DNA from 3 places in the Arthrobacter sp. P1_B4 genome. Region 3 is predicted to be linked to each of the others. Evidence: riboswitches for the same ligand, from Rfam matches in the RefSeq annotation. Region 3 holds a riboswitch; each other region holds the start of a gene.
What was found. Region 3 has a riboswitch for thiamine pyrophosphate ahead of AC1D1W_RS09210 (bifunctional hydroxymethylpyrimidine kinase/phosphomethylpyrimidine kinase). Riboswitches for the same ligand answer to the same signal wherever they lie in the genome.

Region 1 (4,203 bases), on a different contig from region 3:
CACCGGTCATGGGGACGGCTGGTGTTCCTGCGAATGTCGTCTCGTTCATGCTGGTCATCCTCCCTGGACTGCCGTGACAAGTTCGACGTCGTCGCCGTCGGCGAGCGCCGTGGCGTGCCACTGGCTGCGCGGCACCACTTCGGCGTTGCGGGCGACGGCGACACCGAGCTTCCGCCCGTCGGCGGCGCGGCCGTCGGGGCCGATGCTCCGGCCCGTAAGCTGGCTGACGAGTGTGGAGACGGAGGCGCCGTCGGCGACGCTCTGCTCCGTTCCGTTAAGTAGGATGTTCATGCTGCTTCCTTCTTGGGGCTGTCCCCGGACGTAACCGGGATGCGGGAAAAACGGTCCGGGCGGAACCCGCCCCAGCGCGGGTCCGGCGTGAAGTCCATGAGTTGCCGGCACACGGCGGCGGCGGCGGGGGTCAGCAGGACGCCGTGCCGGAAGAATCCTGTGGCGATGATGAGTCCCGGGACGTCCCCGCCGTCCGCTCGTGCGACCCGCCCCAGCAGCGGGGCATTGTCCGGAGTGCCGGGCCGCGCCCGCGCCGTGGCTTCTAAAAGCTCCAGCTCGGCGACCGCAGGCACCAGCTGCTGGGCATCCCGCAGCAGCTGGTAAATACCGCCGGCGGAAACCGCGTGCGGATCCGACGGTCCATCCTCCCGCTGGGTGGCCCCGATCACCACTGTGCCGTCCTGGCGGGGGACGATGTACACCGGGATGCCGCGCACCATGCCCCGCACGGTGGCCGTGAGCAGCGGCTGCAGATGCGGAGGCACGCGAAGCCGGAGGATGTCGCCGTAGACGGGCCGCAGCGGCAGCGCCAGCCCGGCCGGAAGCTCCTCGAGCGCGGCGGCGCCGAGCCCGTTGGCCACCACGGTCTCCGCAGCCCGCACGGAACCGCCGCCGGCCAACCGCACACCCGCCACCTGTCCGTCCTGCCACAGCAGGCCCGCCGCGCGCCGCCGGACGAAGCTGCCGCCTTCCGCACCGAGTACGCCGGCGAGCCGGGTGATCAGCAGGCGGGGGTCCACCTGGTGGTCGGCCGGGATGTCGAAGGCACACGAGATGCCGGGACTCAGCAGGGGCTCCCGGGTGCGCGCCTCGCGCACTGTCAGTGGCTCCACGGCCAGGCCGCATGCCTGCTGGACTTCCCTCAAGTCCGCGAGCGCGCGCCGGTCCGCCGCGTCGGCCCCCACCGCCAGGGTCGGCGTCGTTAAGTAGCCGGTACCCGCCGGGGAATCCGCGCCGGCGGCACCGGCGTCGAGAGCCGCAGCGAATCCTGGCCACAACCGGGAGGCCTCAAGCATCAGTTCCAGGAGCTGCTCCTCCTGGTAGTGCAGTTCACTCACGGGGGCCAGCATGCCGGCGGCGGCCCAGCTGGCTCCGCTGCCGGGAGCATCATCGATCAGGACCACGGATCGGCCCGAGCGCATGGCCTCGAACGCGATGCCATGGCCGATCACCCCGCCACCGATCACGGCCACGTCGGCACTCGTATCCCCCGCGATGATTCCCTCTGCGGTACCGGGCCCTGTGTCACAAACCTGGGCGGCGGCGTCATTTGCGGCTCCGGCTGCACGGCCTGCTCGTGTGCCCATGAAAAATTCCTTCCCTACGCCGGTACTAGCCGGATCAGGTCAAGCGGTCGGCTCTGACGCCCTCTCAGCCGGGCAGCGGCGATATGGCTGCTGCGGGCTCCCGCGGTATGCGCCCAGTTTAGAGGAACTAGGCTGGTCCCATGAGCCAGGACCCTCTCCACACCACCGCCCGCCTCTATCTCTGCACCGACGCCCGCAGGGACCGCGGCGACTTCGCGGACTTCGTGGACGCCGCCTTCGCCGGCGGCGTGGACATCATCCAGTTGCGCGACAAGTCGCTCGAGGCCTCCGAGGAGCTGGAACTGCTGGAGGTCCTGCACACCGCGGCGCAGCGCCACGGGCGGCTGTGGGCCGTCAATGACCGGGCGGACATCGCCTCCCTGTCCGGAGCTCCGGTGTTCCATGTCGGCCAGAAGGACATTTCGCTCGACGCCGCCCGCGGCTTTCTCGGCAAGGATGCCGTGATCGGCCTGTCCACCCACAGCCCGAAGCAGGTGGACGCCGCCATCGCTGCCGCGCCCGGCCGCAGAGGGCTCGATTATTTCTGTGTGGGCCCCGTGTGGGCGACGCCCACCAAGCCCGGACGCGCCGCCGTCGGCCTCGATCTGGTGCGCTACGCCGCCCAGGCGATCGGCGGGGCGGACGCGGAGGGAACCGGCAGGGTCAACGAAAGCGTGCTGCCGTGGTTTGCGATCGGCGGGATCGACCTCAGTAACGTGGAGCAGGTAGTCGATGCCGGTGCCCGGCGGATCGTTGTGGTCCGGGCGATTACCGATGCCGCTGATCCGGCCCACGCCGCCGGAGCCTTGCTGGCGGCGTTGGACGCCGCCGCATCCTAAGCAGGTCCCCAGCCCGTAATGCCGGCCGGCACTGAAACTATCCGGCGAGACCCAGCTCCGTCATCCGGCGCGCGTGATTCGCTGCGAGTTCGGCCGCCAGGCCGTTGACCAGCGCCCGGGCGCCGGCGTCGTCCAGCCCCGACAGTCCGCCGAGGAACGCGTGCTCAGCGCTGACACGCTGGGCGTGGTTCAGTACCTCCCCCAGCAGGCGCCTGGCCCACAACGCCAGGCGCGACGCCAGCCGGGGGTCATCGGCCAGGGCCGCCTTGAGGCGCGCCTGCAGCACGGCCGTGGACTCACCGGTGGAGCGGACCTGTCCGATTAACTCACGAGTCGCGGCGTCGACGTACCGGCCTACGACGCCGTAAAAGTCCGCGGCGACCGTGTCGATCACGTAGGCCTTCATGAGGGCCTCGTACCAGTCCGACGGGCGCGTGCGTTCGTGGAAGTGGTCCACCGAGGGCTGGAACGGCAGCATGGCGGCCTCCGTATCCAGGCCCATGTGCTCGAGCCGGGTCCGGACGAGTTCGTAATGCTGGAACTCGACCACGGCCATCCTGCCCAGCACCGCACGGTCATGCAGCGTGGGCGAGTACCGGGCACTCGAGGACAGCCGCTCGAAGGCGGAAAGCTCGCCGTACGCCAAGACTCCCAGCAGTTCGGCAAGGAAGCTGTTGTAGAGGGCAGGATCGTCCGCAGTTGCGCTCATCATCCAAGACTAATAGCGGAAATCGGGCTACCCTGATTTTCGTGTCCCATCATCGCCTGACCCCCAGTGTCCACGAGCAGCAGAACCAGCTTGCCGGGGCCCTCAAGGCGTTGCGCACCACGCTGGAACTGCCCGGCCCGTTCCCCGAAGTTGTGCTCCGCGACGCGGAGGCGGCAGTGGCCGAGCACAAGCTCCCGGACCTTGACCTCACGCATGTCGAGTTCGTGACCATCGATCCGGCGTCGTCCACCGACCTGGACCAGGCCCTCTTTATCGAACGGAGCGACGGCGGCTACAAGGTCTTCTACGCCATCGCCGACGTCCCCTCCTTTGTCGCCCCGGGCGGGGCGCTCGACGCCGAAACCCGGCGCCGCGGCCAGACCTTTTACACCCCGGACGGCCGCATTCCGCTGCATCCGGAGATCATCAGCGAGGCCGCCGGCAGCCTGCTCGCCGGGCAGCTGTGCGCGGCGTTCGTCTGGGAGTTCGAACTCGACGCCGCGGCAGAGGTCGCCTCGGTCCTCGTGCGCCGGGCACAGGTCCGCAGCCGCGCGAAGCTCAACTACAAAGGCGTCCAGGCCGAGCTCGACGCCGGCACCGCGGCGCCCGTGCTGCAGCTGCTGAAAGAAGTAGGGCTCAAACGGGTGGAACTGGAACGCCTGCGCGGCGGCGCGAGCCTGAACATGCCGGAACAAGAGATCCAGCAACTGCCCGACGGCGGCTACCGGATCGTGGCGGCCCCGCCGCTGCCGGTGGAGGACTGGAACGCCCAGATTTCACTCATGACCGGGATGGCCGCCGCTGCGCTCATGCTCCAGGGCAAAGTCGGCATCCTGCGCACCATGCCCGCCCCGGACGAGGCGTCACTGCGCCACTTCCACCGGCAGACCCACGCCCTCGGCAAGCCCTGGGACGGGGAAATGCGCTACGGCGAGTACCTGCGGACCCTTGACCCGACGGACCCCCGGCAGCTGGCCATTGTGCATTCAGCCGGGATGCTCTTCCGCGGTGCCGGATACACACCCTTCGACGGCACAGTGCCCAACGCCGCCGTTCA
Region 2 (4,203 bases), on a different contig from region 3:
GCGCATGGTTGCCGCGCAGGCTCAGTGCGTCCCTCATGGCGAGGCCCCCTCCGGCAGCTGAAGATCCGGGCCGGGAGCGTCCGCGGCTCCGGTTTCCCGTGGCCGGAGGCGGAGTTCGGCGCCACCGAGGACGGCGCTGAATTCGGCGTCGTGCGTCACGGACACGACGGCGGTGCCGGCGTCGAGGAGCTCGGAGAGGAACGAGGCGAGTTCGGCCCAGGTATTGGCATCCTGGCCGAAGGTGGGCTCGTCCAGGACCAGCACCTGGGGGTGCGCCGCCAGCACAGTGGCTACCGAAAGGCGCCGCTTCTCGCCGCCGGAGAGCGTGTAGGGGTTGGCGTCCACAAGCTCCGTCAGCCGCAGCCGCTCCAGCAGTTCGTCCACGCGGTCTTCGCCGTAGCCGAGGTGGCGCGGCCCGAACATGAGCTCGTCGAGGACCTTGCCAGTGACGAACTGGTGCTCGGGTTCCTGGAAGACGGTTCCGATCCTGGCGATCAGCTGCTGGGCCTTCCACCGGTAGGGATCGGGTCCGGCGCTGTCGCGTACGCGGCCACTGGAGCGACCACTGGAGTGACCGGTGGCGGGACTGCTCAGCTCCGCCGTGGCCGAGACTGTTCCCGCGACGGGCCGCAGGAGACCGGCCAGTGTCAGCGCCAGGGTGGACTTTCCCGTGCCGTTCTGGCCGGTGATGGTCAGCGCCTCGCCGGCGCGGACCCGGACGGAGAGCCCGGACTGGACCGGACGCGGCGCGATGGTGCGGAAGCCGTCGCGCAGCCCGGCCCGCCGCGGCCGTTCGCGGGACACCGCGAGCGCGTCGGCCGTGAGCAGAGTCTGTCCTGCGCCCCGCGCCGGTGTCCGCATCCGCGTCGCCGGGACGTAGCCCGGCACCCAGACGCCCGCACCGATGAGCATGTCCCGTGCCTCGGCCAGGACCCGGTCCGGCGGTCCGTCAATCAAGACCGCGGAGTCCGTGGCGGACCCTGGCTGCAGCACCACGATCCTGTCCACCAGATCTTTCCAGACCCCCACCCGGTGCTCCACGACCACCAGCGTGGCGCCCGTCTTGTCCAGGCAGCGGCCCACAGCGTCGCGGACCTCCAGGACGCCCGCGGGGTCGAGGTTGGCGGTCGGCTCGTCGAGCAGGAGCAGCCCTGGCCGCATCGCGAGGATCCCGGCGAGCGCGAGCCGTTGCTTTTGTCCGCCGGAGAGGGCCGCCGTCGGGTGGTCCAGCGGCAGCTGTCCCAGCCCGACGTCGTCGAGGGCCTCGCGCACGCGCGGCCAGATCTCCGCCGCAGGGACGGCTAGGTTCTCCGCCCCGAAGGCGACGTCGTCGCCGAGGCGGGAGAGCACCACCTGCGTTTCCGGGTCCTGCTGCACCAGCCCGGCGCGGCCGCGCTGCGCCCGTGGCGCGGCGCCGTCGATCAGGAGGCTGCCGGTCTCGTCTGCATCTTCGGCTTCGCCGGAGGCGCCGGAGCCGCCGGGGTCGCCGGAGGCGCCGTCGCCCAGCACGCCGGCCAGGGCGTGGAGCAGCGTCGACTTGCCGGCGCCGGAGGGCCCCAGCAGGAGCACGCGCTCCCCCGGCCGGATGTCCAGGTCAAGGCCGCTGACCGCGGGCCTGGTCCGTCCGGCATGCCGCCAGCCCCAGCCGCGGGCCGTGACGGCGGCCGGCCGGACGCCCGGTGAAGATCTCATGATTCTCTGCAGGATTCAGCGACGGGGCTCAGGAAAAGACGGGCTCCGTGGCGGCCTTGCGGGAGGCAAAGGAGCCCAGCACTCCGGTCTTCGCCAGGCCGCGGGTGGCGAGCCAGGCCAGTCCGCCGGCAATCACTGCGCCGGAGATCGTGGTGAAGAGGATGTAGGCGAGCTTGTCGCCGGCTTCGTAGGCGATGTTCCAGCCCCACGGCAGGAAGGAATCGTTCAGGCCGCAGAAGAGGCCCGCGCCGGCGCCGGCCAGCACGGAGACGGGCAGGTTGAACTTCCTGTAGAGGAAGGCCGCGAAGACCAGTTCGGCGCCGAGGCCCTGCAGGATGCCGGAGATCAGCACCGTGGTGCCGTACTGCGAACCCATGATGAGCTCGCCGGTGGCCGCGACGGTTTCGCAGAAGAGCGCGGCGCCCGGCTTGCGGATGATGAGCATGCCCAGCACCGCCGGGATCATCCAGCCGCCGGCGTAGAGTCCACTCAACGGCGGGTAGACCGCGTTGACCGGAGTCGAGATCAGGTTCGCGCCCTGGGACCAGGCCCAGAAAATGACGCCGCCGGCAACGGCGATCAACGCGGCCACCACAATGTCCACCACGCGCCAGCTGTAGTTGCGCCGGGCGGATGAACGGCTGGCGGAACCATGCTGTGCTGAAATATCTGTCATGTCGTCCTCCTGAGGAACAGGAGGGGAGGGTGCGCCGGCCGGTCTCGGCTTCCGCCGCCCTCCGCGCACCCTGAGAACTCGACTCCCTTGCGCCGGTACTAACCGGATCAGGTTCGAGGGTCTGCGGCTGTCCGCACTCTCAGCGCCCACCAAAGGTTTCCCCGGATTGTTCCGGCGATGCCCGACGGCGGCGCTCCCCTGTCGTAATTATTTTCGCCCTTGTGGGCTGGCTTAGTTTACACCCGAACGGCCGGGTTTTCAGTGGTGTGCCGTCACAATCGCGGAGCGGACGGCGGCAGTCCCGGCGGCCCGGAAAACCCTCTTGGTAGAGTCGTCGTGCCGGACCCCCGGACCCGCCAGCGGGCGGCCTCGTCACCCACCGGAAAGCTGGAATATTTTGTCGCACACACCGGTCACCCAAGATCCCTCCGGGGAATACGATCCCGACTCCAGTGAGCCGCAGCCGCACGGCTCCCTGGCGGCGCTCATCGGCCGCGTGCTGGCCGAGATAGAGGCGCTCCAGTTCGCGTCGTTCAGCAAGGATGACGCCCTGGACCTCGGGCTCCTCCTTGTCGAGCTGGGCAGGCAACGCTCGCTGCCGATCGCCGTCGACATCACCAAAGGCGAGCAGGTGCTCTTCCACGCCGCACTGAACGGCGCCACACCGGACAATGAGCGCTGGATCAACGCCAAGAAGCGCACCGCCATGCGGTACGAGGTCCCGTCCCTGCTGGTGGGCCTCCGGGCCCGCGCCGCCGGCGGAAGGATCGAGGACAACGCCTGGTGGGATCAGTCGGAGTTCGCCGCCCACGGCGGGGCGTTCCCCATTTACGTGCGCGGCACGGGCGCCGTCGCCGTCGTCACCGTCTCCGGCCTGCCCCAGAAGGCGGATCACGAACTCGTGGTCGAGGCCCTGCGGATGGTCCTCACCCCGGAACGCTAGGCTAGGGGAAAACCGTTCCCGTCCCAAGGAGACCGAAGAATGAACATCCTCATCAAGCTGCTCGGCACCGGCGTCAGCCTCCTGGCCGGCTTTGCCGGCACCAAGCTGGTGGACACCTTGTGGGAAAAGTCCACGGGCAACAAACCGCCCAAGGGCCAGGAGGACGACGTCCCCACCACCCTGCGCTCGGCCCTGACGTTCGCCCTGATCTCCGCATCGGTCAGCGCCATCATCCAGGTGCTCGCCAACCGCGGCACCCAGCGCGCGATCACCCGCTTCGCCAAGACCCAGGACGTCGTCTGACCCGACCTGCCGCGGCGCCCGCCGCGGCAGTCGAAGGCCCCGGCCGCGTCCGTCGACGTGCCGGCCGGGTCCGCCGGGCCCGGTCGGGGGCTCAGCGGTCGTCGCCGTCCGCTCCGTGCGTGGCCGCCTGCTGGGCGGCCTTCTGGACTACCGCCTCGAGTTCGTCGGAGCTCAGCAGCTCCGGGTGCAGGTGCTTGGTCCGGTAGCCGGCCCGGCCCACCATGTGGGCGGACACGGGGACGGTGAGCAGCTGGAAGAGCCAGGCCACCAGCAGGACGGGCCACACCGACCAGGTGCGCATCTGCAGGCCGAGGGCCGCCAGCAGCAGGAACAGGCCGAGGACCTGCGGTTTGGTGGCCGCGTGCATCCTGCTCATGAGGTCCGGGAAGCGCAGCAGCCCGATGGCGGCCGCGAGGGACATCAGGGCTCCGGTCACCATGAACACGGCGGAGACGGCGTCGATCACTGTGTCAGGATTCACGGACGCCCTCCCGCCTGTCGGCCACGAACCGGGCCACGGTGACCGAGCCGACGAAGCCGATCAGGGAAATCGCAACGAGCAGCATCAGGTTGTTCAGGTGCCGGTTGG
Region 3 (4,203 bases):
CTGTGTTGCCGCAACGACTTCCGGAACCGTGCCCCACCATCGTACCGGTAGTCCGGACCAGCTCGCGTCAGGCGTACAACCGCGGCGCGTCGAAGAAGTCCACTTCGTAGCGCGATGACTGCCGGAAGGCCAGGGCCATGGCCTCCCGCTCGCTCTCCGATGCCCGCCCGGCCGCCGTGTCCGTGTACGCGATGGCCTGCCGGGTCGCGGCGGCGAAGTCCTCGTCGGCGTAGGTCCGCAGCCAGCCGGCGTAGGGGTGCTCCCCGGGGGCGCCGCCGGCCAGGAACTCCCGGTGCAGCGTGGAACCGACCTCGGCGTAGAGCCAGAAGCAGGGCAGTGCCGCCGCCACGAGGACGCCATAGCTGCCGGAGACCGAGGCGGCCAGCAGGTGGTCCACATACGCTTTCGTGACCGGGCCCAGGGTGGAGGCCGTGGGGCGGGCGCTAAGCCAGGACCGGTGCAGCTCGGATTCGACTTCCAGGCAGGTCTGCGCCGAACGGGCCCAGAACAACTGCTCGGCCTCGGTGGGGGCAATCGCCGCGGCCCGGGCCAGGACCCGGGAGTAGCCGTTGAGGTAGATGGCGTCCTGGGCGAGGTAGTACGCGAACTCGTGCTCGGGCAAGGTGCCGTCGGCCAGTCCGCGGACGAAGTCCAGGGCGTAGATCGCCTCAAGATCGCCCGCGGCTCCTGCGCGCAGGGCTGCGGCGAACTCCCCCGCCGCCGGACCGTGCCCGGCCGGGCGGTGCTGGCCGCGCTGGCCGTCTTTGAGGGCCTGCCCGCCCTGGAGGTGCTGGAGGTGGTGGAAGTGGTGGACCGGGCCGTTGCCGGTGCCGACGTCCAGGGCCGAGGCTTCTCGGAGCGCGCCCAGCAGCCACGGTTTGACTTCACGCAGCGCCGCTTCCCAGTCCCCCACCCGGGCCTGCACGGTGGCCATAGCCGAGGACAGGGAGCAGCCGGTGCCGTGGCTGTTGCGCGTCGCGATCCGCTCCCCCGGCACCACCACCGTTTCCTGGCCGAGCAGGCCGCCGGTGTTGACCAGTGCGTCCGGGCAGCCGTCCGTGTCGCCGTTGCCGGCGGCGTGGCCGTCGGCGCCGGCGCCGTGGGCATGCCCGCCCCCCGGCCCGCCGCCCTGGAGGTGTCCGCCCTTAACCAGGACAGTGGTGCCGGTCAGGGCGGCCAGCCGCTTGCCCTGCGCCAGGGCCTCGGACCAGTCGGCCACGACGGGCTCCTTGAGCAGGATGGCGAGTTCGGCGAGGTTGGGCGTGATGAGGTCCGCCAGCGGCAGGAGGCCCTGCAGGGCGGCCTCGGCGGATTCCTGCAGGAGCCGGTCCCCGCTGGTGGCGACCATCACCGGGTCCAGGACCACGACGGCGGGGCGCACCTTTTCCAGCCAGACGCGGACGGCTTCGATCACGGCGGCGTCACCGAGCATGCCGATCTTGACGGCGTCGATGCCGATGTCGTCGCTGATGGCGTCCAGCTGCGCCGTGAGGAACGCCGCCGGGGGAACGTGGACGGCGCGCACGCCCTGGGTGTTCTGCGCTGTCAGGGCGGTGATGGCGGCCATGCCGTAGCCGCCGTTCGCCGCGATGCTCTTCAGGTCGGCCTGGATTCCGGCCCCGCCGGAGGGATCGGAGCCGGCGATGGCCAGCACACGGGGAATGCGCGGCGGGGCCGGCAGAGACTCGCAGTGCAAAAAATTGAGCGGGAGGAACTCGGACGGATTCGGTCTCGCGGACAAGGCAGACATCCCTTCGCCGGTGCTAACCGGACAGGTTCAACGGGTCTGGATCTCAGCCGGCCCGATGCCCGGCACCCCGTGTCAGTGTTCCAGCCTAGCCGCTGCCACCCTGCGGACCCGTTAACGCACGAGCGGGCCCGGGCCTGGGCGGACGTATGTTACGTCTGCCCCGACCCGGACCCGCAACCCGACCAGTCGAAATAATGACCGGACGGGGACGTGGTCAGTCGCGGAGGACTACAGCTCCGACGCCGGCACGCCGACGCCGAGGATGATCGGCTCGTTGCCGGCCGGGAGGGACGCAGGCCTGGCCGCAGCGGGAGCCTTGGCCTCGTGGACCGATCCGGCCGCGGCCGGCCGGGTTGCCTCTCGGTGCTCCACGGAGGTTTCGTTGGCTGCGCCCTGGGCGCGGCTGGCACTCCGGTTGCGGCGTGCGCGGCGGCCGCGCAGCGTCGTGGTGTCAGCTGTGCGTGACGCCGGCGCCTCCGCAGCGCGGACGGCCGCCGGCGCCTCGGGCGCCGTGGCTTCCGGTGCGGCAACAGCCGCTGCCTGACCGGCCGCCAGGCCGGCGGCCTGGTCCGGCTTGCCGGCCTCTGCTTCGCCCAGGTTTGCGAAAGCCTCGGTCAGCAGGTCCAGGGTCAGGGCCGGTGACGGCGCGTCCTCCGCGTGCTCGACGAAGGGCAGGGCCACCTGCTCGCCGCCAAACGTCAGCACCGTTGCGGGGCGGCCGGCTGCCTCGTCGGCGGCTGCGAGCTGCGTGACGGCGTCGACAGCGGCCTGGCGGGCCCCGGCGTCGCTGGCTGCGGCTGCCTCCCCGTCGTGCAGGTGCGCGGCATGCGCTGCGGCAGCGATGTTGGCCAGCGCTGCCCGGGTGGCCTCGGCCTTGGCGTGGCGTTCGGCCTCGGTGGGTTCGGCGTGGACGGGCGCGGGTGCGGCCGGCGCGGTCTCTCCGCCCTGGCCTCCCCTGCCGCGGCGACGGCTCTTGCGTTCCGGTCGGGCAGCAGGCTGCGCCTCGGTGCGCGGCACATAGTGCTCCGCGGCGACCGTGTTGGCGCGGCGGTGCTCCACCGGCTCGTCGTGGGTGACGATGCCGCGGCCCGCACATGTTTCGCACTGTTCGCCGAAGACTTCCAGCAGCCCGGTGCCCATCCGCTTGCGGGTCATCTGCACGAGGCCCAGCGAGGTCACCTCGGCCACCTGGTGCTTGGTCCGGTCCCGGCCCAGGCACTCCACCATGCGGCGCAGCACGAGGTCGCGGTTGGATTCGAGCACCATGTCGATGAAGTCGATCACGATGATGCCGCCAATGTCGCGCAGGCGCAGCTGCCGGACGACTTCCTCAGCCGCTTCCAGGTTATTCTTGGTGACGGTTTCCTCAAGGTTGCCGCCGGAGCCGGTGAATTTGCCGGTGTTGACGTCGACCACGGTCATGGCTTCGGTGCGGTCGATCACGAGCGAACCGCCCGAAGGCAGGAAGACCTTCCGGTCCAAGGCCTTGTGGATCTGCTCGTCGATGCGCCAGGCCGCGAAGATGTCCGTGTCCTTGGTCCACTTCTCGAGCCGGCCCACGAGGTCCGGTGCGACGTAGGTGACGTAGGCCTCGATGGTGTCCCAGGCTTCCTCGCCGGAGACGATCAGCTTGGAGAAGTCCTCGTTGAAGACGTCCCGGACCACCTTAATGGTCAGGTCAGGTTCGCCGTAGAGCAGCTCGGGGGCGAGGATCTTGGTGGACGTCGACTGGCTCTCGATGCCTTCCCACTGCGCGCGGAGGCGGTTGATGTCGTGCGTCAGCTCTTCCTCGGAAGCTCCCTCGGCCGCGGTGCGGACAATGACGCCCGCGTCCTCGGGCAGGCGGTCCTTGAGGATCCGCTTGAGGCGGTTGCGTTCGACGTCGGGCAGCTTGCGGGAGATGCCGGTCATGGAACCGCCGGGCACGTACACGAGGTACCGGCCGGGCAGTGATATCTGGCTGGTGAGACGGGCGCCCTTGTGGCCGACCGGGTCCTTGGTGACCTGGACCAGCACGGAGTCGCCGGACTTCAGCGCGTTCTCGATGCGGCGCTGCTTGCCCTCGAGGTTGACGGACTCCCAGTTCACTTCACCGGCGTAGAGCACGGCGTTGCGGCCGCGGCCGATGTCCACGAAAGCGGCTTCCATGGAGGGCAGCACGTTCTGGACCTTGCCCAGGTAGACGTTGCCGATCAGGGAGTCCTGCTGGGTCTTGGACACGAAGTGCTCGGCCAGGACGCCGTCCTCAAGGACGCCGATCTGGATTCTGTCGTCGCGCTGGCGGACGATCATCTGGCGGTCCACGGACTCGCGGCGGGCCAGGAACTCGGCCTCGGTGATGACGGTACGGCGGCGGCCGGTGTCGCGGGATTCGCGGCGGCGCTGCTTCTTGGCTTCCAGGCGGGTGGAGCCCTTGACGGATGTGACGCGGTTGTTCACCGGCGCCTCGGCCA

Region 1: linked by a shared signal. The riboswitch ahead of thiO (glycine oxidase ThiO) and the one ahead of AC1D1W_RS09210 (bifunctional hydroxymethylpyrimidine kinase/phosphomethylpyrimidine kinase) in region 3 are both predicted to bind thiamine pyrophosphate.
Region 2: linked by a shared signal. The riboswitch ahead of AC1D1W_RS06555 (ECF transporter S component) and the one ahead of AC1D1W_RS09210 (bifunctional hydroxymethylpyrimidine kinase/phosphomethylpyrimidine kinase) in region 3 are both predicted to bind thiamine pyrophosphate.

The regions. Positions count from the first base shown of each region.
Region 1 is NZ_JBFTZW010000130.1:743-4,945, reverse strand. Features, by position in the region: gene AC1D1W_RS19430 (thiazole synthase) at 1-49, opposite strand, end outside; gene thiS (sulfur carrier protein ThiS) at 55-291, opposite strand; gene thiO (glycine oxidase ThiO) at 288-1,598, opposite strand; TPP riboswitch at 1,592-1,712, opposite strand; gene thiE (thiamine phosphate synthase) at 1,739-2,437, shown strand; gene AC1D1W_RS19410 (ferritin-like fold-containing protein) at 2,475-3,149, opposite strand; gene AC1D1W_RS19405 (RNB domain-containing ribonuclease) at 3,188-4,203, shown strand, end outside.
Region 2 is NZ_JBFTZW010000009.1:149,935-154,137, forward strand. Features, by position in the region: gene AC1D1W_RS06545 (energy-coupling factor transporter transmembrane component T family protein) at 1-37, opposite strand, end outside; gene AC1D1W_RS06550 (ABC transporter ATP-binding protein) at 34-1,692, opposite strand; gene AC1D1W_RS06555 (ECF transporter S component) at 1,721-2,368, opposite strand; TPP riboswitch at 2,435-2,578, opposite strand; gene AC1D1W_RS06560 (heme-degrading domain-containing protein) at 2,766-3,311, shown strand; gene AC1D1W_RS06565 (DUF4235 domain-containing protein) at 3,351-3,614, shown strand; gene mnhG (monovalent cation/H(+) antiporter subunit G) at 3,706-4,053, opposite strand; gene AC1D1W_RS06575 (MrpF/PhaF family protein) at 4,085-4,203, opposite strand, start outside.
Region 3 is NZ_JBFTZW010000017.1:27,367-31,569, reverse strand. Features, by position in the region: gene AC1D1W_RS09210 (bifunctional hydroxymethylpyrimidine kinase/phosphomethylpyrimidine kinase) at 68-1,750, opposite strand; TPP riboswitch at 1,733-1,830, opposite strand; gene AC1D1W_RS09205 (Rne/Rng family ribonuclease) at 1,979-4,203, opposite strand, start outside.